Regions from separate parts of the Sporomusa rhizae genome, predicted to be linked through region 1. Evidence: riboswitches for the same ligand, from Rfam matches in the RefSeq annotation. Region 1 holds a riboswitch; each other region holds the start of a gene.
The links. Region 1 has a riboswitch for cobalamin ahead of SRRS_RS05195 (aldehyde dehydrogenase family protein). Riboswitches for the same ligand answer to the same signal wherever they lie in the genome.
Positions count from the first base shown of each region.

Region 2: it holds a riboswitch for cobalamin, as region 1 does, so the genes downstream of both, SRRS_RS05600 (TonB-dependent receptor) here and SRRS_RS05195 (aldehyde dehydrogenase family protein) in region 1, are expected to answer to the same signal.
Region 3: it holds a riboswitch for cobalamin, as region 1 does, so the genes downstream of both, SRRS_RS05550 (TonB-dependent receptor) here and SRRS_RS05195 (aldehyde dehydrogenase family protein) in region 1, are expected to answer to the same signal.

Region 1 covers NZ_CP156925.1:1,133,524-1,145,483, forward strand. Annotated here, with positions in the region: gene nikC (nickel transporter permease) at 1-106, shown strand, start outside; gene SRRS_RS05175 (ABC transporter substrate-binding protein) at 133-1,704, shown strand; gene SRRS_RS05180 (ABC transporter ATP-binding protein) at 1,726-2,514, shown strand; gene SRRS_RS05185 (ABC transporter ATP-binding protein) at 2,504-3,460, shown strand; gene SRRS_RS05190 (GNAT family N-acetyltransferase) at 3,711-4,217, shown strand; cobalamin riboswitch at 4,432-4,615, shown strand; cobalamin riboswitch at 4,773-4,956, shown strand; gene SRRS_RS05195 (aldehyde dehydrogenase family protein) at 5,282-6,652, shown strand; gene SRRS_RS05200 (4-hydroxybutyrate dehydrogenase) at 6,680-7,798, shown strand; gene SRRS_RS05205 (Glu/Leu/Phe/Val dehydrogenase) at 7,819-9,078, shown strand; gene SRRS_RS05210 (4Fe-4S binding protein) at 9,122-9,313, shown strand; gene SRRS_RS05215 (2-oxoacid:acceptor oxidoreductase subunit alpha) at 9,336-10,466, shown strand; gene SRRS_RS05220 (2-oxoacid:ferredoxin oxidoreductase subunit beta) at 10,481-11,293, shown strand; gene SRRS_RS05225 (2-oxoacid:acceptor oxidoreductase family protein) at 11,301-11,822, shown strand.
Region 2 covers NZ_CP156925.1:1,265,409-1,272,377, forward strand. Annotated here, with positions in the region: gene SRRS_RS05585 (type II secretion system protein GspD) at 1-927, shown strand, start outside; gene SRRS_RS05590 (hypothetical protein) at 953-1,354, shown strand; gene SRRS_RS05595 (hypothetical protein) at 1,404-2,186, shown strand; cobalamin riboswitch at 2,192-2,375, shown strand; cobalamin riboswitch at 2,502-2,693, shown strand; gene SRRS_RS05600 (TonB-dependent receptor) at 2,862-5,462, shown strand; gene SRRS_RS05605 (hypothetical protein) at 5,607-6,969, shown strand, end outside.
Region 3 covers NZ_CP156925.1:1,233,099-1,245,058, forward strand. Annotated here, with positions in the region: gene SRRS_RS05540 (autotransporter domain-containing protein) at 1-4,766, shown strand, start outside; gene SRRS_RS05545 (hypothetical protein) at 4,889-5,371, shown strand; cobalamin riboswitch at 5,563-5,745, shown strand; gene SRRS_RS05550 (TonB-dependent receptor) at 5,942-8,722, shown strand; gene SRRS_RS05555 (hypothetical protein) at 8,774-11,960, shown strand, end outside.

The DNA of each region.
Region 1 (11,960 bases):
CTGGCTGATGATTTATCCGGGGGCTGCGATTCTGGCAGTTGTAGCAATCTTTAACCTTTGGGGAGACAGCCTGCGCGACATCATGGATCCGCAGCGGGCCAACTGAGTGAGAACATAGAAAGGGTGAGGTTTATGAAGGGTTTGGGAAGATTTATTTGTGTGCTGCTGATGATTTGCATGTCGGCGGTCTTTATGGCAGGCTGCGGCGGCAGCGGCAAAAAGGAAGCCGACAAAAAGACACTGAAAATTGGTGTAACAAATTTTGCGGATTCGCTGGAACCGACGGAAAATTATTTTGGCTGGGTAGTCATGCGTTATGGCATGGGGGAAAGCCTGGCAAAATTTGATGAAAAAATGAATGTACAGCCGTGGCTGGCTGAAAGCTGGCAGATCAGCGCCGATCATTTGACATGGACCTTCAAAATTAGAGACGGGGTGAAATTTTCAAACGGAAAGTCGCTGGATGCTGCCGCTGTCAAGGCTTCTCTGGAAAGATCCTTTGCCAAGAATAAGCGCGCGACGACTTTCTTTAAGTATAAGGACATGACTGCTGACGGTCAGACGCTTACCATCCGTACGGAAAAGCCGGAGCCGAATATGCCGGGATTCTTAGCCGATCCGCTCTTCTTGATTGTAGATGTATCGGCTGAATCAGGACGTAATTTTGCCAAAGAAGGTCCGATTACCACCGGTCCTTATATGTGCCAGTCCTTCGTCAAGGATAAAGCGGTCATGGTAAAAAATTCGTACTACTGGGACGGTGAAGTGCCATATGAAACAATTGAAATCCCGTCCATTGACGATCCGAACACACGGGCGATGGCTCTGCAGTCCGGCGAGGTAGACATGGCAGTCAACATTGCGGCAGGCGACATCGGCCTCTTTAATGATACTGCAAAGTTTCATATCGACAGAATTTCCTCGCTGCGCACAGTACTTGCACGTATTAACCAGCAGGGAGCCCTGGGCGACCCGAAGGTTCGTGCGGCTTTCATCAGCGCTTGCGACAGAAAGGCATACAATGAGGTTATTCTGAAAGGAACTTTTATTGAAGGCAAGGCGCCTGTACCGCCGTCTATGGATTACGGCTTTGACCAGCTCAAGGATCCGAACAGCTACAATGTTGAACGGGCGAAACAGCTTTTGGCTCAAGCCGGCTGGCAAGATACGGACGGCGACGGCATACTCGAAAAGGATGGCAAGAAGCTCACTGTAGATTTTGTAGTGTACAACAGCCGCGCGGAACTGCCGATTTATGCTGAGGCCGTGCAGTCAGATACGAAGAAGGTTGGCTTTGATGTAAAAATCAAGACAGTAGATTATAATTTGATCGACAAAATGGGGATTAACGGCGATTATGGACTTTTAATATCGAATATCACGACGGCAAATACCGGTGATCCGGAGATCTTTTTGAACTGGTATTGGCGAACGAATAAAAACGGCGATAACCCCCAGAATGGCTCCGGCTATAGTAACCCGGAGCTGGATGCGAAGTTTGCCCAGCTCTCCACGGAGTTCGACCATCAAAAGCGCCGTCAGCTCATCGTCGACATTCAGCAGATCATCATGAACGATGGCGCGGCTCTTTTCCTGGGTTATCCGGAAACCAACATCATCAGCTCGACCTCGATTGCAGGCGCGAAGATGTATCCGTCCGATTATTACTGGGTGACCAATAAGATTAGACCGGCAAAAAAATAGATCGCATGAAGGAGAACTGAGATGTTGATAGAGGTATCGGAGCTTTCGGTATCCTACGCGGAACATGAAATCGTCCGGAATGTGAATTTATCGCTCGATGAAGGAGAAATCCTGGCAATTGTGGGAGAAAGCGGCAGCGGCAAGACAACGGTTATTCGCGCCATCCTTGGCTGCCTGCCGCATGAGGGGCGTGTGAGCGGCGGGAGGATACTTTTTGAAGGCAGGAATGTATTGGAAAATACGTCTGACGAGTGGTGTCGCCTCTGTGGAACAAAGGCGGCCATGGTTTTTCAGGACAGCGGCAATATGCTGGATCCAATCCGGCGTATCGGCAGCCAATTCGTAGAGTATATCCGCGAGCATTCGCCGCTGACCAAACAGGAAGCAGCCAGGGCGGCAGAGGACATGCTCAGGAAGATGCACTTGCCTAACCCGGAAAATATTATGAAGAGCTATCCGTTTGAACTGAGCGGCGGCATGCGTCAGCGTGTCGGTGTGGCCATGGCCATGTTTTTCAAACCGCGCCTGCTGCTGGCGGATGAGCCGACCTCGGCCCTGGATGTGACGACGCAGGCGCAAGTGGTAAAGGAAATGATGGAGATCTGCCGGAAGGATAAAACGGCAATCATTATTGTTACCCATAATATTGGAGTGGCAGCCTATATGTCGGATAAACTGATCGTCATGCAAGCAGGAAGAATCGTCGAATCCGGCGGAACGGACGAGATTATCTCCCGGCCGCAGTCGGCGTATACCAAAGAACTTTTAGCTGCGGTACCGCAGGTCGGAGGGAAAAGATATGTCGGCTGAGAAAGAAGAAATCCTGACAATCGAGCATATCGTAAAACGCTTCCCGGTAGCCGACGGTCGCATGCTGACAGCCTGCGATAATGTATCGCTGTCGCTTTATCCGGGAGAAACACTGAGTGTTGTCGGTGAAAGCGGCTGCGGCAAAAGTACGCTCGTCAAACTGATCATGCAGCTCTATGCGCCGACAAGCGGGGCTATCTGCTATCGGGGCGAGGATCTTACACGGCTCAAGGGAGAACGTATGCGGCAGAGCCGGCGGCATATCCAGATGGTGTTTCAGGACCCGGCGCAGGCTTTCAATCCGAAGATGAAGATACAAGACATCCTCTGCGAACCGCTGCGCAACTTCAAGCTGGTAAAAGACCGCGAGGCAGGGCAAAAGGCGGAAGAACTTTTGCGCCTGGTTGAACTGCCGGAACAATTTGCCGACCGCTATCCCGGCAATATGAGTGGCGGGCAGCGTCAGCGCATCGGGATTGCCCGTGCGCTGGCGCTTGAACCGGAAATCCTCGTATGTGATGAGGCGACAAGTGCGTTAGATGTTTCCGTGCAGAGAAAAATCGTGGAACTTCTGGTCAGAGTACAACAGGAAAAGAATCTGGCTATGATTTTCATCTGTCATGATTTGGCTCTGGTATCGCAGATCAGTCATCGCATCGCTGTTATGTATCTCGGCAATATCGTCGAGGTCCTTGCGGGCAGCGCGCTGAATGAGGCGAAGCATCCTTATACGCAGGCGCTGCTGCAGGCGGTTTTCCCGGTGCGGAAAAAAGGGGCGGCAGAGGTTCGGCCGCTGGCGGGGGAGATACCAAGTCCGCTTGCGTTGCCGCCAGGGTGTCCGTTTCAGACCAGGTGCCCGGAAAACAGGGAGATATGCCGGCAAGAAAAGCCGGTGCTTAAAGAGCTTTCTAAAGGTCACAGCGTTGCCTGCCATTTTGTTTCATAACTTGTAATTAGCCTTTGAAAAGGGGACTGTTTTCATTTAGCAGTTTTGAAACTGTTGAAAAAATTGTGGAATTGCAATTATGCCTGTGATCAGAAAAGGATAGGTTGAAGAAATTCAATCTATCCTTATAAAGTCAATTTTATTAACAAGATTGTGGGTATTGTGGCTTGGTATTCTAGTAAAAGATGAGAAAGGTCTTTGTATAATTCTGGTACCAGAACCAATAAAAGAAGGGATAGGATTGCTTTAGATGCAGGATTTGGTTATACGTACAATCAAAGCAGAAGATGTTGATGCTGTACAAAATTTTCTAATGCGGCAGCTTAAGGATTTGTTTGCTCATGAAGGCCAGTCGGCCATAACCGACGATGTCTGGGGGCTGAAAAAGACGTATTTGGAGCCTCCAAATTGCAATATGTGGGGAGTATTCACACCGGCGGGCGAAGTTATCGGTACTGCGGCAGTTTGTGCTTACAATGACAGGATTGCACTGCTGAAGGGATGTTATGCTGCCGGTACTACGGCTGAAATTGGGCGTTGCTATATTGATAAGCGGTTAAGACGGCGGGGGATAGGATCTGAACTGGTAAAAAAAATAACTGAATTTTGTATTGAACAAGGGTACTTTGTCATGTATCTTCATACCCACAGGTTTTTGCCCGGCGGTTTTAACTTTTGGGAAAAACAGGGATTTAAAATTACTGTTGATGAAGCTGGTATTGCTGAAATTGTACATATGGAGAAGCTGCTTTTATAACCGGATGCCAACCTTCCCACTCCGGCGACCGCTGGGAGGGGGGGGGCGCGGAAAAGCTGAGAAACTTTGCTTGCATGTTTGTGCTTCAGTGCTGAAACTAAGTAAACCGTCGGATTTCAATACATTCCGTAGTATGTTGTAGAATGGCGAAATTTGGATTGACATCTCTTTGGGGCTATGTTACCCTTAAATCAGGTTATGCAGCCTAAAGACAATTTAATGCATTGAGTTAGGTGCCCTACGGGGCTTAATAGGGAAGACCGGTGAAATACCGGCGCGGTCCCGCCACTGTAATGGGGAGTGAACCCAAAAAAATGCCACTGGGATGAGAATCCTGGGAAGGTTTGGGGAAGCTGTGATCCAGAGCCAGGAGAACTGCCTATCTGACAATCGCCGTTTGACCTACGAGAGATGGGGAGGTGATTACAGTCCGAAGTGTGCTAACGTAAGCGGAATAGTAAGATATTGCTGTTTTCTGCTGTATTGCGCCTGCTGTACTGTATTCGCTCCGACACATAGTCAGGAGTTTTTTTATTTTGCATTTGCCTAAAGACAATTCAATACATAGAGTTAGGTGCCCTTCGGGGCTTAATAGGGAAGACCGGTGAAATGCCGGCGCGGTCCCGCCACTGTAATGGGGAGTGAACCCAAAAAAATGCCACTGGGATGAGAATCCTGGGAAGGCTTGGGGAAGCTGTGATCCAGAGCCAGGAGAACTGCCTATCTGACAATCACCGTTTGACCTACGAGAGATGGGGAGGGGATTACAGACCAAAGTATGTTTGCTTATGATGAGACGGGGATGTCTCTTGGTTAAGCTGTGCATACTGTATGCTGTATTCACTCCTGACACATAGTCAGGAGTTTTTATTTGCTGTGTTTCTGTATTCTTCTCCCGATATACTCGGGAGTTTTTTATTTGACTTTGTCCTTTAGAACATGCAAGGTCTGAAAATTTTTAATTTTAACGCTAAGTGTTGGAATGGACAGGTGCGCAGAACCAATGGTGCAGGACCCAGTGTGGACAGGGTAGCTGATGATTTTATGGGAGAGGATGATTTAATGTGAGTAATGAACAAGTGATTCAAAAACTTATAGCAAATGCAAAAAACGCTCAGCATGTTTTGGAAAATTATAAACAAGAGCAAGTCGATAATTTAGTCAGAGTCATCGGTAAAACCGTATATGAAAACGCGGAACTGCTTTCAAGAGAAGCGGTGGAAGAAACAAGAATGGGTGTATACGAAGACAAAGTAGCTAAATGCCAGGGAAAAGCGAAGGCTATTTGGCATAGCCTCAAAAACAAAAGATCAGTCGGAATCATTAAAGAGGAACCGGAAAAAGGGCTGTTGTATGTTGCCAAACCCAAAGGAGTGGTTGGTGCCGTAACTCCTACCACCAATCCTGTTGTTACGCCGATGTGTAATGCCATGTTTGCGATAAAAGGAAGAAATACAATCATAGTTGCACCTCATCCCCGGTCGAAAAAAACGTCGGCCCATACCGTGCAATTAATAAATCAGCAATTAAAAGAGCTTGGCGCACCGGCAAATCTGGTACAGATCATTGAAGAGCCGAGCGTGGAATTAACACAAGAACTTATGCAAGCTGTGGATGTGGTAATTGCCACAGGCGGTATGGGAATGGTAAAGGCTGCCTATTCCAGCGGCAAACCGGCTTACGGTGTTGGCGCGGGTAATGTCCAGGTCATAGTTGACCGGGACTATGACTATGATCAAGCCGCAAAGGATATCATTACCGGCAGAAAGTTTGATAACGGAATTATTTGCTCTGGTGAACAATGCATTATAGCCCCAAGCGAACAACATGCTGAAATTATGGACAAATTTGTAGAAAATGGTGCGGCCTACTTTAGCAATGACGACACTGTAGATAAATTTAGACAGGTTATGTTTGTTGATGGCGCACTTAACGGTAAAATAGTTGGACAATCGGTGGAATTTATTGCTAAGTTGGCCGGAGTGGACGTTGCCCCCGGGACCAAAGTCATTATTTTAAAAGCAAGAGGCAAGGGCGACGCGGATGTGCTGTGCCGGGAAAAAATGTGTCCGGTTTTAATTACGTTACCCTACGATACCTTTGAAGAAGCACTGGATATCGCCAAAACCAATTTGCTGTATGAAGGGGCCGGGCATTCTGCCGCCATTCATTCCTCCAATCATCTGCATATCAGTCAGGCAGGGATTAAGCTGCCTATCAGCCGGCTGGTTGTGAATCAGGCGTCTTCAACCAATGCAGGCGGAAGTTTTCATAACGGGTTTATGCCGACTACCACTTTAGGTTGTGGCTCGTGGGGGAATAACAGTATTTCGGAAAACCTGACTTATGAACATTTGATTAATATATCCAGGATCGGCTATTTCAACAAAAATGCTTATATTCCATCGAATGAAGAGATATGGGCCTTACGGTAGTAAACAAACTGAACAGGAGACTGGATTATGAGAATGCTTGCGGTTAAACCACAAATCCATAAATTTGACAAATTCCGTGATTTTGCTGATTTTTTTGCGATAGGACCAGGTGATCTGGTATTAACCAATGAGTTTTTGTATACTCCGTTTATGAAAGAACTGGAACTTAGAGCTGATTTTATATTTCAGGAAAAATACGGTTTAGGCGAACCGTCTGACGAAATGATTGACGCCATTATAAAAGACATGGGAGAAAAAGAGTACCGGCGGATTGTGGCTGTCGGTGGCGGTACGGTTATCGACATAGCTAAATTGCTGGTTGTTGAAAATGCCAAACATGCTGTCGACTTATTTGAAAGAAGAATACCACTGGTTAAAGCACGGGAGCTTATCATCGTGCCGACTACCTGCGGCACAGGCAGCGAAGTAACCAATATATCCATTGCCGAGATCAAGTCCCGGCATACAAAGATGGGTCTGGCTGCTGACGAACTATACGCCGACTATGCAGTTTTGATACCGCAGCTAGTAGAAGGCTTGCCATACCAGTTTTTTGTGACAAGTTCCATTGATGCGCTCATCCATGCTTTGGAATCCTTGGTTTCCCCGAAATCCAATGCGTTTACCGAACTGTTTAGCAGTAAGGCCATCGAATTAATACTGAAAGGCTATCGCGCTATTAATGCTAAAGGCCCTGCGTACAGAACGGAAATATTAGAGGATTTTGTAATTGCCAGCAATTGGGCCGGCATCGCGTTTGCCAACACCGGTGTCGGGGCCGTCCATGCACTGTCATATCCGCTGGGGGGCAACTATCATGTCCCGCACGGTGAGGCAAATTATCAGTTTTTTATTGAAGTCTTTAAAGTATATAATCGCAAGAACCCCGGCGGAAAGATAAAGGAAGTCAATAAACTTTTAGCCGGCATACTGGAAATAGACGCTGCTGCGAATATATATGATGAGCTGGCAGCAGTACTTGATCAATTATTAGTGCGAAAGCCGCTCAGCGAGTACGGGATGAAGTCGGAAGAAGTCGAGTCATTTGCTGATAGTGTAGTGACAGGTCAACAGCGGCTATTGGTAAATAATTATGTTTCGCTAACCCGGGATGAAATTCGCGATATTTTCAAAGCGCTATTTTAATAAAAAAAGGGGTGTCCGTTATGTCAAAAGAATTAAACGCACTCGAAGTTGCCCAGCGGCAGTTGGATCTAGCCGCTTCCTATCTCAAGCTGGATCCGCGAATTCACAGTATACTGAAGGAGCCTAAACGTGTACTTGAGGTTGCTATTCCGGTGCGGATGGATGATGGAAGCATCAAGGTTTTCAAAGGCTACCGTTCACAGCATTGCGACGCTGCCGGTCCCACCAAAGGGGGGATTCGTTTCCATCAGGATGTCACCATAGAAGAAGTTAAAGCATTATCCATTTGGATGACCTTTAAATGCGGAGTAGTCGGGCTGCCCTACGGTGGCGGCAAAGGCGGCGTCATTTGTAATCCCCAGGAATTGTCGACAGATGAATTGGAACGGCTCAGCCGGGGCTATATTCGGGCAATAGCGCAGTTCGTCGGGGCAGACAAAGATATTCCGGCGCCGGATGTGAATACCAATCCGCAGATCATTGCCTGGATGAGTGATGAATACAACGCCATCAAAGGCCATAATGAACCAGGTATGATTACCGGAAAACCGGTCAGTATCGGCGGCTCACTGGGACGAACTGCCGCTACGGGCAGAGGTGTCGCAATCGCTACCCGCGAGGCGGCCTGCAAGATTGGCCTGGAAATGAAGAATGCCAAGGTGGTAGTACAGGGATACGGTAATGTTGGCAGCTATGCGGCCAAAAATCTGGCGGCAATGGGCTGCAGCGTGGTGGCTGTGAGTGATGTAAACGGTGGTATTGCGAATCCGGCAGGCATAAATCTGGCCGATCTTGATGCTCATGTAAAAGCCACCGGCAGTGTTGTCAACTTCCCTGGCTCCAGCGCTGTAAGTAACGCGGAATTGCTGGAGACGTCTTGTGATATCCTGGTACCATGCGCTTTGGAAAATCAAATAACAGTGGATAATGCCGATAAGATTCACTGTAAAATCGTAGCAGAAGGGGCAAATGGGCCAACTACGCCGGAAGCTGATAAAATCCTTAAATCCCGTGGTATTTTGCTCATTCCCGATATTTTGGCTAACGCCGGCGGTGTAACCGTTTCCTACTTTGAGTGGGTACAAAACCTTTCCAATTTCTACTGGACAGAGCGGGAAGTGAATGAACGTCTGGAGGAGATGATGGTCCGGGCGTTTGAAGAGGTATGGGCTATGTATCAGGCACATTCCGTGGATATGAGGCTGGCGGCTTACATGGTTTCCATTCATCGAATCGCAGAAGCGGCTAAAATTAAGGGCTGGGTTCCCAAAGTAAGCTAGTCACGAAGACGTGGAAGTAGCCGTTTAAAATTTTGCATCTGGAGTGAGATCTGTGAATTTAAAAACCAATGTCGCTTACTGCAAGGGCTGTGGCATATGTGTGGATTTTTGCCCCAAGCAAGTCCTCAAATTGGACGACTTGGGCAAAATCACTATAGCTCAGGAAGAAGAGTGCGTTCGTTGCGGCCAATGTGAGCTACGTTGTCCCGACTATGCGATCTTCGTGAATCAATAACTGTAATTTAGGAGGAACATAAATGGCAAAGGCAGTGTTAATGCAGGGTAACCATGCTTGTGCCGAAGGAGCGATAGCTGCGGGTGCCCGGTTTTTTGCCGGCTACCCTATCACCCCTTCGACCGAAGTGGCCGAACTGCTTGCGAAGAGGCTTCCCCAAGTGGGAGGTACTTTCATCCAGATGGAAGACGAAATTGCCGGCATGGCAGCCGTAATCGGCGGCTCGCTGGCCGGAGCCAAATCGCTTACCGCAACCAGCGGTCCCGGATTTTCACTTAAACAAGAACTTATTGGGTACGCCTCTATGGCTGAGATTCCCTGTGTTATCGTTAACGTCCAGCGTACCGGCCCCAGTACCGGACAGCCAACTTCACCGGCTCAGGGCGATGTAATGCAAACCAGGTGGGGTTCTCATGGTGATCGCGGGGTTATTGCCATCAGTCCATCCAGCGTTCCCGAATGCTTTCATCTAACAGTAGAAGCATTCAACCTTGCTGAAACCTATCGTACGCCGGTAGTTTTGCTGCTTGACGAAATCATCGGCCATATGCGGGAAAAAATCACAATCCCAGACGTAAGCGAGCTCACTGTTAAAAATCGTAAAAAACCGCTGGTTCCGCCGGCTGAATTTCTGCCGTTCAAACCCGATGCCGATGGGGTGCCGGCGATGCCGGCTTTCGGAGATGGCTACCGTTTTCATACTACCGGACTTATCCATGACTATACCGGGTTTCCGACAGGCAGTAACAGTGTGACGCAGGAAGTCATCAACAGACTGCATACTAAAATCACTACTCATGCTGATGATATTGTAAAATTTGAGGAAATAAATATGAGTGATGCTGAGGTGGCAATAGTCGCTTTCGGCGGCACTGCCCGCAGTGCCTACGCTGCGGTGGCAAGCGCCCGGGAGCAGGGTATCAGGGCCGGTCTGTTCCGTCCCATTACAATATGGCCGGCGCCGGAAAAGCAACTTGTGGCGTTAGCAGATAAGGTGAAACGGATCATTGTGGCTGAGATGAACTATGGTCAGTATATTAATGAAGTCCGGTGCATTATTGGCGGTAAGACGGAGGTTGTATCGCTTGCCAAATGGAATAACGACCCGATTACGCCGGATGAAATGCTTGACGCAATCAAAGCTGCCCGATAAAGGGAGGAAACATGATGGAAGAATTAATTCAAAAGTATTTTCGACCCAAATTGCCGCATATCTGGTGCCCGGGCTGCGGCAACGGTATTGTAACAGCTTGTGTTGTGAGAGCTATCGACAAGCTCAAGCTGGATCAGGACCAAACGGCAATTGTATCTGGTATCGGCTGTTCATCCCGGGCATCTGGCTATTTAAATTTTGATACCCTGCACACTGCCCATGGCCGGGCTATTCCGTTTGCCACCGGTGTCAAACTGGTCAAGCCGGCTCATAACGTGATCGTTCTTACCGGTGACGGTGATGCTACCGCTATCGGCGGCAATCACTTTATTCATGCCGCCCGGCGCAATATTAACCTCACCATAGTTGTATTCAACAATAATATTTACGGTATGACCGGCGGCCAGTACTCCCCGCTCACGCCGCATAACAGTTTTGCTACCACTGCGCCTTTCGGCAACGTCGACAGGCCCTTTGATCTTTGCGAACTGGCTAAAGGCGCCGGTGCTACCTTCGTGGCCCGGGCCACTACTTACCATGCTCCGCTGCTAACCGATCTTATTGCGCAAGCGATAGAGCATGAAGGCTTTGCGGTAGTGGAAGCTATTACAGCCTGTCCGATATCTTTTGGCCGGCAAAACAAGCTGGGCAGCCCGGCCAATATGATCAAATGGCAGCGCGATCATGCCGTTACGGTGGAGGCTATGAGCAAGATGAAACCGGAGCAGCTTGCGGGTAAATTTGCGATTGGCATTTTGCACCGGAGCGAAAGCCCGGAATACGGGGCTGAATATCAGAAGGTAATCCGACAGGCGATGGGAGAGTGACAGTACTATGTTGCAGTTTCGTTTAAGCGGTTCAGGCGGGCAAGGCCTGATTCTGGCCGGAATTATCCTGGCGGAAGCGGCTATCCGCGACGGTAAGGAAGCCGTCCAGTCCCAGTCCTACGGCCCTGAGGCCAGGGGCGGTTCCAGTAAGTCGGAAGTCATCATTAGTAAAACTTCGATTCATTATCCGAAAGTATCCTGTTTGGATTTTTTGCTGGCTATGACACAGGAAGCATTGATCAAGTACGGCGTTGATCTAAATGAAGACAGCCATCTGATTATCGACAGCACTTTTATCCAGGAAGTGCCTGCTGTATGCAAAGATGTCATAGCCGTACCCATTACTAAATTAGCTAAGGAAGAACTCGGACGTGATTTGTTCGCTAATATTATTGCGCTCGGAACGGTTGTTAAAGTAAGTCAGGCAGTTACTTTTGACGCGCTGGAGCAAGCTGTGTTAGCCCGTGTTCCCAAAGGAACCGAGGAAAGCAATCGCAAAGCTCTGGCGCTTGGTTACAACGCTTTGTAATCTCCTTAAAAACAGGATAGAATACTAAAATAATTGACCCAAGCGATAGGGTGGGGATTATTAAGCAATCTGCCCTTCCTGGCGATATTTGCCAGGTCTTACCCCGGCAGATTTCTGAGATAAAAGCAACCCTCCCTG
Region 2 (6,969 bases), 130 kb from region 1:
ACAAGTCCGGAAAATCCACCGCCTGCTGCAACTAGCGCGTCCCCTCAGGTGCCGGTGTCAGACAGTCAGCCCGAATTCTTAGACGCAGGTCCCCTGGTTATCAGGCTGAACTATTTAAAGGTCGAGCAGGCGAAGCCGTTGCTTAGTGCTTTGGTGCCTGAGGACAAGCTCAAAGCAGATCCGGTGCGGAATATCCTGGTGATCATGAGCAGCCCTGATGTCTATGAACAGGTTAAGTATTTACTGGCCCAGATTGATACCCCGCCGCAACAGGTGATGTTCGAAGTGCAGGTCGTCGAACTTAACCGTGATGATTTGTCAAATCTTGGCATTGACTGGGGCGCATCGACCAAGCTGCCGCAAGCCATTCCTAACGACGAACTGCAGTTTAGGATCGGTATCGGGAATAATTATGGCGTAAATCTTCAAGGCGTTATTAACCGCTTAGTTGAAAACAAGAAAGGCCGTTTGCTGGCAAGTCCGCGGATCGCGACCTTAGACGGGGTAACGGCAAAAATTCTAATCGGGGACAAGCTGGCTGTGGAAACTTCCCAGCCTACCACCGGCAGTGTACCCATCATCTCCGTAATATATGTCGATGTTGGCATTAAACTAGAGGTAACCCCTACGGTAAACAAAGATGGCTATATAACCACCCACATTCAGCCGGAAGTTAGTAATCAAACCAATACTACGAAAAATGGCAATCCGAATATCCGGACCCGCCAGGCTGATGCCACCCTGCGGGTTAAGAGTGGCTCGACCATTGTTTTAGGCGGCTTGATTCAGCGTCAGGAAACCAAAGATACCTTCAAAGTTCCCTTGCTTGGAAACCTGCCGCTAGTGGGAGGCATGTTTCACTCAACCCTTAAGCAAGTAACTGAGACCGAGCTGGTTATTATGCTGACTCCAAAGATAATAGATTAGATACTATTTAGGAGGAATAAATATCATGAGTAGAACATTACGGGTAATCGGTCTGGCCATGTTAGTATTATTTTTAAACACCCCTTTACTGCAGATCGGTTTTGCTGCAACGACGATTCCACCTGTTTCCGGCGTTATATTAATGCCGCCGCTGGTTCAGTTATATGGTCACGTCGCATTAATCAATTGTTATGCGAATTCCAATAGCTGCTATGCGGTAATTGAACTCCGTGACACCCCCGGAAAATCGATTGTGGTCCGAACGTCGGAACAAAGACTGCAAAGCCTGTTGGAAACTGGGTTGGCAACAGGAAATCTTATTTCCTTTGTCGGACAGGGAGTAATTATTCAGTCACCTCCCCGGGGTGGTACGTGGAATATGGAGGTCTACTCTATTGACGAAGTAACAGTATATAACAAAAAGTAGATAGTGATGAATAACATAGGTGATTTCGTTATTTATCCGGGGTGATAGCATGAAAAAAAGCATATGTCTTATAACTTTCCTACTTATAGGGCTATTGTGCGTACAGCCAATTTCGGCGGCAGATGATTTGCTGGTTGCTGAGCAGTGGGCGCCGGTTATCCGCAAAATGGATAATAAAGATAGCCTGACCGCCCAGACCAATATGTTTACAGCAGTCGATTATGATCACGACTGGCGGCTGAATAATAACTGGTACAATTTGATGTTTTATCCGCCGAAACCAGCCGTGTATTATTCGGTGGTGGAAAGTGACACCCATTATTTTCTTGGCTACTATCAATATTATCCCAGACATATGGGGAGGAGCCAACATGAACATGATCTGACCGGAGTGTTGCTTGCTGTAGGCAAAACGCCAGACGGCGCCGGGCGGCTGGAGATGCTGTTAACCTACAGTAATCACAACTGGCAGAAGCAAAATGGTGCTAAGGTTCGCTTGGAAGGCGGGCGGCCAGTACTCAAAATCAGCGCCGGAACGCATGAGATTGCGGTTGTGGGCAAACGCAAACGGTTTTTGCCGGGGGAAGCCCATATCGGCTATAGTCTGATTCCCTTAACCCAGTTATGGGAGCAGCGCCGTGAAATCGGTCAAGGACGGGTCTTTGCCGGCTGGGGGTATTTTGACAGCTATAATGCCGTCAAAGTGACTGCGCCATGGCTTTGGGATTATCATCACATCAACTGGCTGACTAATCCGGGCGAATTATTTCAGTATTTATCCGGAACCCCCATACGAGAATGCAACTATCTTATCAATCCTTACATAAAGTAGACTGAAAAAAATATAGCGGTACAGGTGCCCTACGGGGCTTAATAGGGAAGTCCGGTGAAAGACCGGCGCGGTCCCGCCACTGTAATGAGGAGCAACTCCAGGTGATGCCACTGGGATGGAAAGTCTTGGGAAGGTTTGGAGAAGCAATGATTCAGAGCCAGGAGAACTGCCTGTATAACAATCACCATTGACCTGCGAGTGATGGGTAGGGGATTATTTGAGCAGTCTGTTCGATCAGCTTTTATAGCTATGATAAATGGATTTCTCATATAGTCAACACCTGGCAACGAGGATGGTTGAATATATGGGAAATCCATTTTTTGTTTCGGTACAGGTGCCCTGTAGAGGGCTTAATAGGGAAGTCCGGTGAAAAACCGGCACGGTCCCGCCACTGTAACACGGAGTCAGTCCTGAGATGTCACTGGATAAGTAGTGTCAACTTATCTGGGAAGGCTGGGCTGATGATGAACTGGAGTCAGGAGAACTGCCTGTACGGACAATCTTCGCTTAACCTGCGAGCGACAGGGAGAAGATTCGGAATTTACTTATGAGAGGAGGGCAATAGAACACTCTGACTGAAACAGTCAGCCTATTTCAGTAATTCGGAGTTTCTAAGAAGCAAAGGGGAGAGAGCAAGCATTGAAACAACGTAAACTAACAAAGAATGCCTTGGCAATGAGTATCGCCTGTTCTTTGGCATTCAGCCTGACGCCTGATTTCGGCGGCGTTGCCTATGCCGCCGAGCCTGACAGCAAGCAGTCACAGGAAACAACGGAAACTGTGAAAGCAGACAGCAAACCGGCGCAGGAATATACTCTGGAGTCCGTAACCGTCGAAGCCAAGCGCCCGGACTGGGAATCCAAGCTGTCACCAGGCACCGTAACCATTATCCGGCCTGATGATTACAAAGGTGAGCAGAAAACGCTGCCGGAACTCCTGAAAGATGTGCCTGGCGTCCATGTCCGTTATGTATCCGGCAAGGGCCAGTATACCACCGTCAGCGTCCGGGGCAGTACGGCGGCCCAGGTGGGCGTATTCGTGGATGGCGTGCTCTCCAACCTGGGTGGCGATGCGGCTGTCGATATCTCGACAATCCCCATCCACAATGTCGAACGGATCGAAGTCTACCGAGGTTATATTCCGGCCCGCTTTGGCGGCACCTATATGGGTGGGGTTATAAACATCGTTACCAAGAAGCCGGACAAAGCCAACATCTCGGCCCAGGTCGGCAAAAGCTCCTGGGGCGGCACCATCGCCGGCCTGGAGATCACCCAGCCTTTAGGGAGCGGCAGCCTGATGATCGGCATTAACCGCGATGAGAGTGATGGGGATTTTCGATATGAGAATCCTTACTCTAAAGAAGTCTATGCAAGAGATATGCCGGGGTTGCAGGCGAATATGAATTTTTTTATTCGTACCGTCAATGATAATTTGGATCTTTATACGGGAATTAATCCCGGTTATTCTACGTTGGAGGAAGTTGATGCGGCATTCAATAACCCGGCTGTCTACAATCAGTATTTGTCCGCTATACGGGGCAACTGGTATTGGCTTAATTGGCATTCTAGCAAGCAGGAGATGCTTGACGATTATATCTTAAATAACCGGGCTTCGACACTGGCTGAAGCGGAACAGCTATATAACCAGGAGGCCAAAGCCCAACTGGATGATGTAAGAACTAGTTTACACAATCAGAGCGCAGGAACTCGAAAACTAATGTCCGAGCTTTCTAACGACAACACCCGCTGGCGGAAGAATAACGACTACAAAAACACTGACGCCATTATCAAATGGCAGGACGACCACTGGCTGGTCAAGGGCAGCTGGAAGAAAATTGACCGGGGAATGCCCCGAAGAGTAGATGGGGATCCAACATTAAGCACAATAGTGGATCTGCCAGACAAATTCGAGCGGAAGCGGCAGGAACTGACTACCAAGGAACTGATGGTAGGCCGGCGGGATATGAGCGGCAATCTGGAATGGGGCTGGCAGCTTAACTATCTTGACCAGGATAAGCGCTACCGCAATCCGGACTATCAGAAGTTTGGCAAAATTCCTGCAGTATTTGAAGAATGGAGCGCTTTCGACTCCCGGCGGCTGGGCGGAGCCATTGATGGCACCTATAAGGCCGGTGACAACCATCTGCTTGAGTTCCTGGCAAACTGGTCGAAAGAGAAAATGGATGTTAACGGCAGCCGGATGGACAAATATGACTTTGAACCCAGTCTTACCAATCGCGAGCGGTTTCGGACATATTATGAACATACGCTGTTCAATCTCCAATTGCAGGATACCATTACCCTCAACCAGGCGGCTGATCTCTGGCTGACTCCCAGTATTCGCTACAATTATTCCAAGGTCATGGGCAGGGCGCTGGGAAAATCCGACTTAAATAAATGGGTCGATCAGGAGGATTCCCAGGTCAATGACAAGGTCACCTGGCAAGTGGCACTGAAAAAGCAGGTGGACGAGCATCTGACCCTGCGCTCTACCTACGGCACCTACTACCGGCTGCTCAACCTGTACGAGATTGCCGGCGACGGCGCCGGCATTCTGCCCCGGCCTAATGCTTATAACGATCCCAAGTATGCCGGTCAAAGCATATTCCCGGTACCCGAGGAAGGGACCCAATGGGACTTGGCAGCCATCTGGGACGGCAGACTGCTGGGCGCCAATTCCTCCAAGGTCCAATTGACCTACTTTGGCCGCGATTCCAAGAATATGCTCCACCTCTACCGATTCGGCTATAATTTTTGGTCTTACACCAATGCGCGCAAGGGGCAGGCCAACGGTGTGGAATTACAGGCTGATTTCAACTGGGACAAATGGGATATGAGCCTGGCAGGCACCTATCTGCATACCAAGCAGCAGACCAAGTATAATGCGCCTAGCTCCTCAACCGGCGAGATTTATTTCAGCTATCCGCAGTTGTATACGCCGGAATGGGAAGGCTCGGCCCGGCTGACCTACCGCCCGGACAACCGGCTGGCTGTTTTCGGCGAAGTAAAATATATTGATGAGATGGTTACCGGTATAGGTGCATATGATAAGCCCTATGGGCAAACCTCCCTGACAACCGTCGGCCTGGGGGCCAAGTATAAAATCGACAAAGATTGCCAAATCATCGCTGGCGTCAACGACCTCTTTGACAAAGGGCCGGAGATGACTTTTAACAGTGGTAATAATTACTCCGGAAGTTGGCAGGCCCAAAACATGCTGCTCGAATATCCCCTGCAAGGCCGTACCTATTATGTAACACTGCAGTACAAGTATTAAAAGCAACCTGCGGCGGTAAAGGAGGTGATGCCCACACGGAAAGAGGCCAGTATGGCGGAAAGGAAGTGATGGCAGGCAATAGGCAGTTAATATCCCCGGATTTTTCAGGCCGGAAAAAAATTTAAAAAAGCGAGGTTATGAGTCATGAAGATGAAATTCGGTTTTCTCAAACGGGTCATCGCAACAACTCTGACATTGTCCGTGCTTGGCAGTACCGTTGTAATGGCGGCCCCGGAGAATTTATTCGGCTATACCGTTGTTAATTCCGCTTATTCAGAAGGTCTGGCTGGCGCTATTAGCGGTGAACGGACAGGTAACCCGACCGACTTTACATCCAGCACCAAGGTAACCCCTTTAAATAGCGACCCAGCGCTGTTCAACTTCTTCCAGGGCAATGAAAGCCGACTGGTGCTGCGCCAGTATAATGTGAGCAGTCCTGCAGATTTAAAATTTAATAAAATCATTGATCCGTTTGCTTCTTCCTGGACACCTTCTCTTGCTGAACAGAAATGGGACGGAGTACGCAACTTGCACGCGGTAGCCACCAAAGGCAATTTCCTGTATGCCACCGGCTATGATTTGGGAAAAATTTCAGTGGTGAATATGAGCAGTGGCTATACGCAAACAACCAGCTATCAGTTTCCGACCGCCTGGCCGAGCATTCCCACATCAGTCGTACCTGCTGGTGCTTCGGTCCATGGTGAAGGTTTAACGGTAGTCGGCAACAATTTGTATGCGCTGTTTACCGTTAATCCAAGTGGAGGCTATTCAGTGTACTCTGACAGCGTTGTCGTAAAATTCAATATACTAGCCAATGGAACTCTGTCTTATGTAAACTATATGACCGTCGGCAAGAACGCTTTTACCCTCGACCATTATAACAACAAGCTGTACATCTGCGCCCTGGGCGGCATGCAGAACGCCGGCAGCTCCAATGCCGATACCCTCCTGAATATCATTGACCTATCTAACTTCACCAAGGCTACCGTTACCAAGACGGCTTCCATGGGCGGCGATTTCCGCGACATTACCATCGTTGACGCCAACACTGCCTATGTATTCCTGGGCAACTATGATACAAATTTTGCCAATATGGTCGGCGGCGTGTACCGCACTAGCGTAGCCAACCTTACTTCCCCGTCGCTTTGGACTAAGGTTAGCGATGTGAATTCGGCCGGTTATCTTTGGGGCATCTATGCCGACAGCAACCGGTTCTGGTTTGTCAAGGGCAATCAGATTGACATCTATTCCGGTCTGCCTGCCAGCACCTCTGATAAAGCTACCAAAACTTTCACTCCGACCCAACTGGGCTACACCGGCGGCAACCTGAACTCGGCGATTATTCTTGCCCCTGATAAGACTTCAACCTTCAGCGCCCAACTCAGCTCAGGCATGGCCAAGTCCTTTGCCTCGCACTCTGTTCTTGCCCAACAAGCCCGCAAAATTGCCGAAGAACGCAAGAGTGGCCTAAAAACGGTAAATGGACAGAGAGTCCTTACCTTTAATA
Region 3 (11,960 bases), 100 kb from region 1:
TGATTAACGGCAAGCTTACCATGCGTAATGCTACCGACGCGAATAATCCCTGGGGAGTCTATTCCGACGGCTACAGCTATAACAATAATCCCCGCTGGCAGACAACCGGCATTTTCAACAATCAGTCTGACGGCAGTGTGATAATGGTAACCGGTGCGGTGGATTTGGCGGTCAAGGGCACCGGTGCTGCCGCCGACGACTATTATGACAACACATTTGACAAGAGTGCGGTTGTGAATTTGCTTGGCGGCGGCAGGATCATAACGCCGAATGCCACCGACAGGACCTATTTGGCGCTGGCGGCTTATAGCGGAACAGTAAATATGAATACAGGAACGGACGGAACCAAGCCAGGCACGAACCAGGTCAAACTGGAAGGCGATATTTTTACTATTCATGATGATTCATCGAAAAAAGCTGATTATAAGAATGGCAAGATTAATCTGGCGCTGACAACTTCCAACTCGTACTGGAAAGGTGCGGCTCAAAATGTTGGTCAGCCACTCGTGGGGGATTTTAATCTGTGGCTGCAAAACGGGGCGGAATGGACCAACAGTCCATGGGGTGCTGCGCTTAGCGACGGCAACGGTTTGGGCGACAGCGGCTTTGATAATGTCAGCTATGTGACGAAATTTACCGGCGGCAGCAGTAAATGGACGCGCGGCGTCATTTATCAAGCCGGGGATACCGGATTGTACTTTAATAACTACAGCGGCAATACTCTGATTAACTATGGGCACGACGCCGCTGTGCCGGCAACGATCCTTGGCGGCGATACTTTTGTTGAGTCGGCGGCAAGCGGCTCTGTCATTACGCTGCGAACGGATAATAGCGGCATTGACTTGACAAATGACTCAGCAGTGAATAACGTGCTCAATGCTTTGGCGAATAAACTCTACTACACTAATTACATGACAGGGGAAAAAAATCTTAGCGGCGAGGTAGAAATTGCCGAAGGATTGACTGCTTCAGCGGCGGTTAAGAAACTAGGCAGTATTGCTTTTGATGCAGCCAGCGGTCAGGGAAGCTTAAATACGGCAAAAGGGAGAACAAACGTATATAACAGCATTATTACCGGTGCTGCGGCTACTGATAAAGATTATGCCGCTGTTATCGGCCAAGACGGTGTCTACCGTTTTGCGGGTGATACGTTGATTACCACAAAAATTGACGGCTCCGTCGTTACCCAGGGGGTACCTGTCTTCAGTGCTATCAAGCCTTCCGCCGATGGGCAAAATATTACTATCGATATGGGAGGACATGATCTGACAATTGATACCGATGTTACCTGCGGCAGGTCGTCGGCAACGCCTAAGGCTGTCGGCATTACTGCCGATAAAGACGCGACGGTCACGATCAACAATCCCGGTGCGATCAATGTCCTGACAAGGGGCGATTACTATTATGTGGCCGGGCTGTATGCCAGTGATAAGGGAAAAGTCATTATCAACAATGATAACAGCGAAGAACACGCCGTAACGGTCAATAGCTTTTTGAAAGCTCCTGACGGACTGCCGGTGACTGATCGCAACTGGGCCATCAACAATACCGGCATTAAGGTTATGAATGGCGGCCAGCTTACCATTAACGGGCTGGCAAACGTTACAGCGGTCGACTCCTGGGGGCTTAGTGCAACAGCAAAAGCTCAGCTTAGTGTCGGTGGCGGCACTCTTGACACGACCAATTATGAAGCCATCGACAGTTACGCCGGCGGTGTGGTGAATTTCAATGTTAGGACCAATCCGGACGGAACGCTTTCCGCCGGAACTAACCGCGGAAACATTACAGGCGACATTAAAACACAGGGAGCCTGGGTCGGCGTGGGGCAGGGAGGCACCATTAATGTTGCTTTGACTACCAATAAATCCACGTGGACAGGTATGGCTGATAATCCTGCATTATATAATGGCAAAGTCCCGTTAAACGGTGTCTTTAATCTATGGCTGCAAAACGGTGCGACCTGGACAAACCAATTAGTGCATACTCTCAATATATCTGGGCGCCCGCTTGATCTTGCCGCCAGCAGGGTGAATAGTTTCTACGGCGGCAGCAGCGAAGACACACGAGGCCTAATTAATCAGACGGCAAAGAATATCCAAATTGATAACTACAGCGGCCACACGGTCGTTGATTATGCGCACGATGCAGCCACGCCGACTACGATTACCGGCGGCGCCATCACGATTGCTTCGGCGTCTAAAACTAATGGCAGCAATGCGGTGATTACTCTGCGGACGGCAGGTACGGGCATTACGGATGCAACGACAGTAGACGCTGTACTCAATGCTTTGGCCAACAAGCTGACCTATACAAATTACATCAGCGGCGAGCGCAATCTTGACGGCAAAGTAGAGATAATGGAAGGCTTAACGACCTCTTCGGCATCCAAAAAATTGGCAGACATAACGTTTAGTGAATTTACCGGACAAGGCGGCTACTATAAAGCCGGGGCGCCAACCGAACAAACCACTACTACTACTCTTAGCGGTAATAATATTAGCCAGCAGGTCTTTACCAAAGGCACAACGGTTGCCGTCAATGATGCTGCTGCCCAAGGCGGTATAGTTGCCGCCGTCTATGCGTCTGCGAAACCACTCACGATAGACGCGAGCGGTCAAGTTCTCGGATTAACCGCAACTACCACAGGTACTGACAGGAGCACTTATGGCCTATATGCGGCAGGAACAGGTGCAAAAACAGCTGTAACCGCAAAAGAACTTGGTATAAAAGCGGAAGGCGGGAAAAATGCGGGCCTTTACGTCGGCAACGGGGCAGAAGTCGGCCTTAAAGCTGATAATGGCACAGGCATCGTTGCGGAGAATGGCGTCGGCATTCTTTCCGAAGGCGGTACCTTGGTTATTGACGGCAAAGTAACGATTACAGCCGCCAATGGTACAGGCATTAAAATGACCGGACCAAAAACTACCGCTAAAGCTCAGTTGCTTACGGCGAGCGACACTGTAACAAATGACGGCGTTATTAATGGTGATCTTGATATAACGGCGGCTGCCGGTATTGATATGAGCGGCGGTAAAGTGCTTAGCGTTACCGGTAATACCAAGATCACAGCCAGCGGTGATGATGCCGTCAAGGCCGACAATGGCACGGCAAATCTTAACGGCGGCGCGAATATTATTGTCACCGCAGGCAAAAACGCTCTTCATACTTTAAACGGCGGTATGATCAAAATTGCCGGTGACAAAGCTGTGAATATCAGCGGGAATGTAGTTAATGACAGCGGCACCATCGATATCGGCTTGAGTAAAAACGGATCTTTACTGAACGGCAGCATCACTACCGCCGAAGGAGCCACAACGAAACTGACCTTAGCCAATGGCGGTGCGTGGGGCGTAACCGGCGACGTGGCAAGCAGCATTACTGAGCTTGCAGGCGGCAGCAGTAAGAGTGCTAAAGGCTTTATCAAACAAGCTTCGGCGAAAGAGATCACAATTGACAAATATAGCGGCCAGGTCACTGCTATCTATGAACACGACGCAACTGCGCCTACGAACATCAAGGGCGGCGGCATAACCATCAAATCCGCAGATACCGGTTCTGTATTTACACTGAGTACTGATAATAGCGGTATCAATACCAAAGATAGTAGGGAAGTTTTAAAAGTACTCAATGCTTTGTCTAACAAACTGACCTATAAGGGCGCGGAAGAAACTAAAAACCTCAGCGGGAAAGTGGAAATAGCCGAAGGCTTATTGACCTCCAGTGCCGGGATTAAGGTGGGCGATATTACTTTCGGCACCGACGGTAATGGCAGTTGCACAACGGTTGCGGATATCGAAAATGGACAACCGGCAAATAACACACCGGAAATCTTCTACGGCTCCGAGCAAACTGCCATGATGCGTGGCGCAAAATCCGCCATGGTTTCAGCGGCTATGGCTTGGCGGGCGGAAAACAACGACCTCCTGAAACGCATGGGTGATTTACGCTTGGGAGCCGGGAAAGAAGACGGAATATGGGCGCGGATGTATGCCGGCAAATCCAAATACGATAAAGAGCAGACCTATTATGATAACTCATACCGGACAATCCAACTGGGTTATGACAAAGCCATTGGCATAAGCGGCTGGCGCCTGGGCGCCGCCGTAAGCTATAACGACGGCAAAAGTAATTACGAGCGCGGCGACGGCGATAATTCATCAACCAGTCTGGCCCTGTATGGAACCTGGCTGGGTGAAAAAGGACATTATCTGGATTTAATTATGAAAGAAAGCCGCGTCAAGAGTGATTATAAGGTATTTAATGACTATGGCTACAAACTGAATGGCGACTATAAGGCATGGGGAACTTCGGTCAGTGCCGAATACGGGCGCCGCATCCGGCAAAATAACGGCTTTTACTATGAACCGCAAGTGGAGTTGACGTATGCACGGCTAGGCGGCGACAGCTACAATGCGCACAGCGATTATCTGGGAGGTACCACCCTGCGGGTAGATCAGGACGGCATGAATAGTCTCATTGGCCGTTTGGGTATCGGTATCGGACACGAAACAGCAAAAAGCAGCGTTTATGCCAAAGTATCTCTGCTGCATGAATTCTGCGGCAACTTCAGTACCTCTTACTCTGCTGCCAATGAACCTACCAAAGAAACTAAGCTGGACTTTGGCGATTCCTGGTGGGTATTCCAGCTTGGCGGGACTACCAAATTAAATAATCATACATCTGCTTACGCAAATGTTGAAAAAACAGCCGGAGCGGATATTAAAACCGACTGGCGCGTTGACGCCGGCGTGCGTTGGACTTTTTAGTATTAATGTAATAAAAACACCCTGTGACCGTGTTACGGTCTGCGGGCACAGGGTGTTTTTAAAAAACCGGAAATTCCCGCTTGCGGGCAGTGCCGGACAAAATAAATTAGGAGTTGATTGTGATGTTGTCAGAAATGCAAAATCAAGAAATCGCTACAGAACAAGCGGGAAAGCAAATGAATGCGAAAGCCGAAAAATTTCAAAAATCTTTGGAGGACAACAATATAAATTTATTTAGTACCGAGTTAATAGAAGATACTTTGAAAAGCTCAGTTTTTCGTTCACGGATTGAAGTAAAAGGTCAACAATTGCCGGCAGTGATTATTATTGACGAGAGCATATTTACCATTATCCGCACACAGATTGTTACAGGTATTGATGCCGATAAACGAGCTGACTTATTGCATTGTGTCAATGAGATGAACGAAAAGTTTAAGATTTTCAAATATTATTTGGCAGAAGACGGCACTTTACTTATGGATGTTTGCATTCCGTTTGTGGACGAAACGTTTGACAGCAATATGATTCATTTGATGGTAGACGTATTAGTCCGGCATCTTGATGAAACATATCCTCGACTGATGCAAAAAGTCTGGGGAGTATAACAATTGGTTTACAGTCCCGATCTGCCAGGGAATTTCTGTCGAATTCCAGTACTGTTTCGTCAAAAATTTGCTGAATTATATGGAAAATGATTAGCAAATGCAGTAAAAAATCACTCGTTTGAGGTATTTACGAATATTCTTACCTTACGCTACCATGGGGATATAATCCATATCTGAAAATATTTTGAAACAATATAAATATGGGTGCAGGTGCCCTTCGGGGCTTAATAGGGAAGCCGGTGTAATGCCGGCACGGTCCCGCCACTGTAATGGGGAGCCGCTTCAAGATATGCCACTGGAACCTAGCGTTCCGGGAAGGTTTGGAGACGCGATGATCCTAAGTCAGGAGAACTGCCTGCATGACAATCGCCATTATACCTGCGAGCGACGGGGAGGAGATTACGGTAAGTGGCCGGGTAAAGCCCGGCTGCTGGCGTAATGAGCATAACTCCCGGTAAGGGGGTTTTTTTATTGAAAGTTTTTCATTGTCTGCCGGGTTTTTAACACTTGGGTATGCAATTCGTTACAAGGGTTGACTTGATTATTTAAATCTATGGCTGGAGAGATTGTATGAAAAACAAAAAAAAGGCACTGGCAACTAATCGTTTGCTTACGGGATCACGGACAGGCCTGGCTTTGGTGTTGGCGGCATCAATCTCCGCGGGTATTGGTTTTCAAACGGTACACGCCGAAGGAAATGCGAATGCGGATACTCAGGATTTCACCCTGGAAGGGGTTACCGTGGAAGCGAAACGGCCTGATTGGGAAAGTAAATTGTCGCCGGGGTCGGTTACGGTTATCCGACCGGACGATTATAAAGGCGAACAAAAAACCCTGCCCGATTTATTGAAAAACGTTCCTGGCGTTCATGTTCGCGAGGTGAACGGCAAAGGACAATATACCACAGTCAGCATCCGGGGATCAACCGCGGCGCAGGTCGGTGTATTTATCGACGGTGTACTTACCAATCTAGGCGGTGATGCCGCTGTGGACATTTCCACAATACCGGTCAAAAATGTCGAGCGTATCGAAGTGTACCGCGGTTATATTCCCAGCCGGTTTGGCGGTACCTATATGGGCGGTGTCATCAATATTGTGACCAAACGGCCGGACAAGGCCAATGTGTCTGCGGAGATAGGACGGGCTGGTTACGGTGGTAGAAGCTACTCCCTGCAGGTAGATACCCCTTTAGGTAACGGCAGTTTAATGGTGGGGCTGAACCGTGAGCAAAGCGACGGCGATTTTAAATACAAAAACTATGCGGCGGAACGTAATCTTCCCTATGCCATGAAAATGCGCGACGGTTATCAGACCGAGATTGAGAATTTTAACACCGATATGATCGAGAATGCAAAGCAGCGCTATAATGTCAGTCTCACTGAACCGGAAAAAGCAGCCTTCAAAGGAAATACAGAAGAGTGGTTGCGCTTTGTCCGGGACAATACGACAGGCACAGATAATTTTTACAACCGGGCGTATGCGGGAAATTATACGACTGCCCCGGGGGAAAGCGCGAATATACTGTGGGGCGCAATCAAAGACACAGAGAAATGGACAGGAAAGTTCTCCAAACCGGCCGAGTTTAGAAATTTCTTTGAAAACGCCGATGTGGCAACCAAGGATGCGATTTATAAGGATTATGCCCGGGCCGAGGCAGAATATGCAGTTCGTAAAGCCGACCCGGATACCAACCCCGACATGGCCGGAAAAAGTCAAAAGCTAGCCGAATGGAAAGAGAAAATGAAATTGCTGGAAAACGATGAGCGGCGTCGCCAGTACAACGATTTTAAGAATACCGATGCGCTGATCAAATGGCAGGATGATAACTGGATGATCAAAGGCAGCTGGAAGAAAATTGACCGGCATTTGCCGGATGGCCTTTGGGGAAATGACAGCGCCAGCACCGCGGTAAGTTCCGGCAGTTATGTGGATGCCAAAGATATCTACTACGCCGAAAGCCGCAGGCAGAAAGTCGATGCCAGGGAATTTTTGGTGCAGCGCCGCGACACGGTAGGAAAACTGGAATGGGGCTGGATGATTGACTACCTGCATCAAGATAAAAGATACAATACGGAAAAGCCTTATGAATATGATAAAGCGCCGCCCTGGCAAACACCGATGCGATTATGGAGCAATTATAAATCAAACAAGTACAATCTTCAGATCGACGGCAGCTACAAATTATCAGACTCCCAACTGCTTGAGGTTCAGACAAATTTTTCAAGTGAAAAAATGCGCGTACACGGTTCCAGAATGGATGACTATTCCAAAGATGAGGCCATCGGGGATGTAGGCACCGCGATGGCAAGTTACCGCAATTATTACAAACAGGAGCTGTTCAATGTTCAAATCCAAGATACCTTTACAATGGACCGAAAGGAAACAGTATGGCTGACGGCAAGCGGGCGCTATAATCAATCCAAAATTTTCGGGAGCAGTACCCGGATGCAAAAAGAAGATGCACACAAATGGTTTAAAAAGGAGGATGAGCAAACCGACGGCAAGGCTACCTGGCAATTGGCTCTGAAGAAGAAGTTTGACGATAATTTTACCATGCGTATGACCGGCGGCACCTATTACCGGTTATTGAACCTGTATGAAATAGCCGGCGACGGAGCCGGCATCCTGCCGCCGCCACGGGGCGCGGCTGCGAACGGAACCGCTTTCCCGCTGCCGGAGGAGGGGAAACAATTTGATATCAGCGCGCTGCTGAACGGCAAAATGCTAAACGCCGATGCCAACCTGACAGTTACTTATTTTTGGCGGGATTCCGATAATATGCTGCAACTAGCGCGTCGCGGAGTGGATTATTGGTCTTACTTTAATGACAATCACGGCAAGGCCCATGGGGTGGAGATACAGACCGGGTTGAACTGGAGCAAGGTTTCCCTGGACCTGCAGGCTACTTATACCAAACTACGAATGGAACGGCGTAACAGTACTTTTGCTGATTACGGTCAGACTGAACCCTGGCGGGAGGTTTGGCAAACGTATGCGCCGGAATGGGAAGGCTCCGCCCGGCTGACCTATCATCCCACCGCGCAACTGGCGGTGTTCGGTGAAGTCAAGTATGTCGATGAGTATTTCACCGACAGTACGAAGGACAAACGCGGCGGCCAAGATTCCTATCTGTCCGGCAGACCGGTGGGCGCGTTAACTACAGTAGGCGCCGGGCTTAAATGGAAACCGCAAAAAAGCCTGCAAGTAACCTTAGGTTGTAATGATATCTTCGATAAAGGTCCAAAAATGAGAATTTACAGTCCGAAGCTGTCGCCGGTTGACGGGTATGTCAATCCGGAATTTCCTATTCAGGGCAGGACTTATTATGCAACGATACGTTATGAATTTTAATCTAAGTCTACTTTATCAATAAGGATGATTTGAAAGGAGTGGCAAGATCTAATGTTGTGTCATCAAAAAAAGCGTTATAGCAGGAGGAAAAATCTCGCAGCAGCTGTTTTGTTAGGCTGCTTATTGAGCAGTAACCAGGTATTGGGGGCGGATCTGGCAGCCGTAGTGCCGTCAAACTTTGATAAGAGTCAAGTCGGGACATTAAGCGGTTCCAGAGTCACTGCTTATATTGATCCTGCTTCGGCTGCGATGAAAATCGATGAACTCAACCGGGATCCTTCCGTATTTACGATCAATCACAATGGGAAAATTCAAGTGCTTTTGCGGCAGTATACGTATAGTACAACTAATTTGGCGGCAGTGAATATTATTAACCCTGCCAACAAGAAGTGGAGTGATTATGCAATTTCCGGTGAGTTACCGAGTGTACCTAATATTCATGCCGCGGCAACTCAGGGGGATTATCTTTATACTACAGACTATGATTTTGGCAATATTGCCGTTGCCAATTTAAACAAAGCGATCTTGGCTGAGAGTGAACATCATAGCTTAAAGGAAGACGCCTCAACGGTAACCGGCAGCAAGTTTTCTGATAAAACCACGTTTCATGGAGAAGGTCTGGTAGTTAAGGACAAATATCTTTATGCTATCACCAGTGTAAATCTTAACGGTGGTTATGATAATTATGATGACGGTTATTTAATGCAATATGAAATAAAAAAAGATGGCAGCCTGGTGGCCATAGATGCGCAGCGTATCGGCAAAAATACTTTTAATGTTCATTCCTTCAACGATACGCTATTTACCTGCTCTACCGGCGGTTATCAGCAATTGGGTTACCCCAACGCAGAGACTGCCATTCATGCGGTAAATGTTAACAGGGGCAACCTGAATTCCTCCCGTAAAATTTCTATCCCTGAAGGTGTAAAAGGCGAGTTCCGGGATATGGCCATTACCAATGATGGTACGGCGTATGTTTTTGGCGGCTATTATGATGGGAGTTATGGCGGCATTATCGGCAATGTGTATAAAACAACGATAACCAATCTGCTGGCCGATAAACCTGCTGCCTGGGAAAAAGTGATTGAAATTAATGACTGGCCCGGGTTCAACTGGGATATCGAAGTGGAATCCAATCCGCGCCGTCTGTGGTTTTTGGCCGGAAATAAACTGCAAATCTATCAGGACGGCAGTACAAAGCCGTTAGAATTTGACGCTTCCAAATTTGCGACCAAAGAAGGGCTCAATCAATTTAATTCCTGGGGCTTTGCCTTTATTACTCCTGACACCGTAGCCGGCGGTAATACCCAAACCTTGCAGCTAGAGGTTGGTGAAGGCTTGACTTCCCCGGGGGCAACAATTTCCAAAACCATCATTTTGCCTGCGCTGGATGGTTCCGCCAATGGGACTAACGCCATCAGCGGTACACCAGATTATACGACCCGTATTATGGGGACGCAGCAATATAATAACGGTACCGGTGTTGAATACACCGATACGGAATACCAAACGAAAGGCGTTACCACGGATTTCAAGAACTACAAGTTTGACCAGGATACCGTTCTCGGCTTAAAGGCCAGTGCCGCAGGCGATTACAAAACCAATATCCTGGCGGCGGTCTTTGCCCGTTATGGTCAGGATATCACTGTTGATGCAGGCAGCCATGCTTTGACGCTGAATGTCGAGAACAATGCCGGCAATCCTACCGGCGTTTATGCCGGCAACGGCAAGAATGTCACAATCAATGCGGGACAGCTAAATATTAATACCGCCACTTACGCTAACGGCGAAATGGTGACGAATGCGATTTGGAATGACGCCGCTAAAGATGCGGCCAGCAATATTACCGTCAATGCCCCGGTACATATTACTATGGCTGGCGGCCAGGGCGGCAACGGTATTGCTGTTACTAAAAAAGACCGCTGGGGAGAAGCCGGCGCGGAAGCTACTGCCAAATCGAAGATCACCATCAACGGCGATGTAACAATTGCCGGCACTGACGGCAGCTGGGGCGTACCCTTAAATTCCCAGAATGTGTATTCCCGTTTTAACTCGGCCGGGTTGTATACTTCCGTTAATAACAGTGAAATTGATGTGAATGGCAAAGTAGACCTTACTGTTTACGGCAACGGTATTGCCACTGTTGCCAAGGACAGTAAAATAACGGTTGACGGCGGGCATATCGCCGTGCCGACCGGCAAAAATTACGGGTATTACGCGCTGGCCTCCTATCTGGGAACGATTAATATGAATACAGGTGACGCCGGCAACCTTCCGGGTACAGCAGATGTGCGCCTGGATGGGGATATTTTTGCGCTCAAAACCGGAACAATCAATGTTGGCCTGACTACCGCAAGCTCTTATCTGAAAGGCATAGTGGACAACGGCGGCACTGTCAATATATGGCTGCAAAACGGCGCGACCTGGACAGATAAGGCCCAAAACACCCGCTATGCGGATGATAACGAGGATATCGGTTCTAACGGTGCCAGTCATATTACTAACTTGTACGGCGGCAATAGCAGTGCCGGCAGCGGCGTTATTTTCCCGGAAAATGACAAAGGCATCACCATTGACAAGTATACCGGCAATATAATGGCGATTTATGAACATGACCAAGCCGATCCGACAAAAATCAAAGGCGGCAGCCTGACGATAACTTCGGCTGAAAAGACCAACGGCCAAAATGCGGTTATGACGCTGCGGACAGATAGTGCCGGCATCAATACGGCCGATACCGGTACGGTAAACAATGTCCTGAATGCCCTGGCCGGTAAGCTGACCTATACCAATTATAAAAACGGGGAACGTAACCTTGACGGTTTTGTCCAGATTGCCGAAGGTTTGACGGCTCAGTCGGCGGCGAAATATACGGGCGCAATTGTTTTTGACCCGGCAAGCGGCCAGGGAACCTCCGGTGGAGGAAAGCCTCCTGAAGGGCAGACCACAACTGAATTTACCACGACATTGACCGGTGTGAAAGACCAGGATACGGAATATGCACAGGGCGGCGTACTGAAGGACGGTGCTTATGTATTCACCAAGGACAGTACCATTGCCGCAGATGATGGTGATACCACTACCGGCAATATTGGATATTACAAAGCGGTTGCCGGTATCCTTGGCAGCGGCAATGACGTAACCGTCAATGCCGCCGGTAAAACACTGGGAATTACAGATGTCAATACGGCGGCTTCCAATCAGGCTATCGGTATCTATACGAACAAGAACCTGAAGC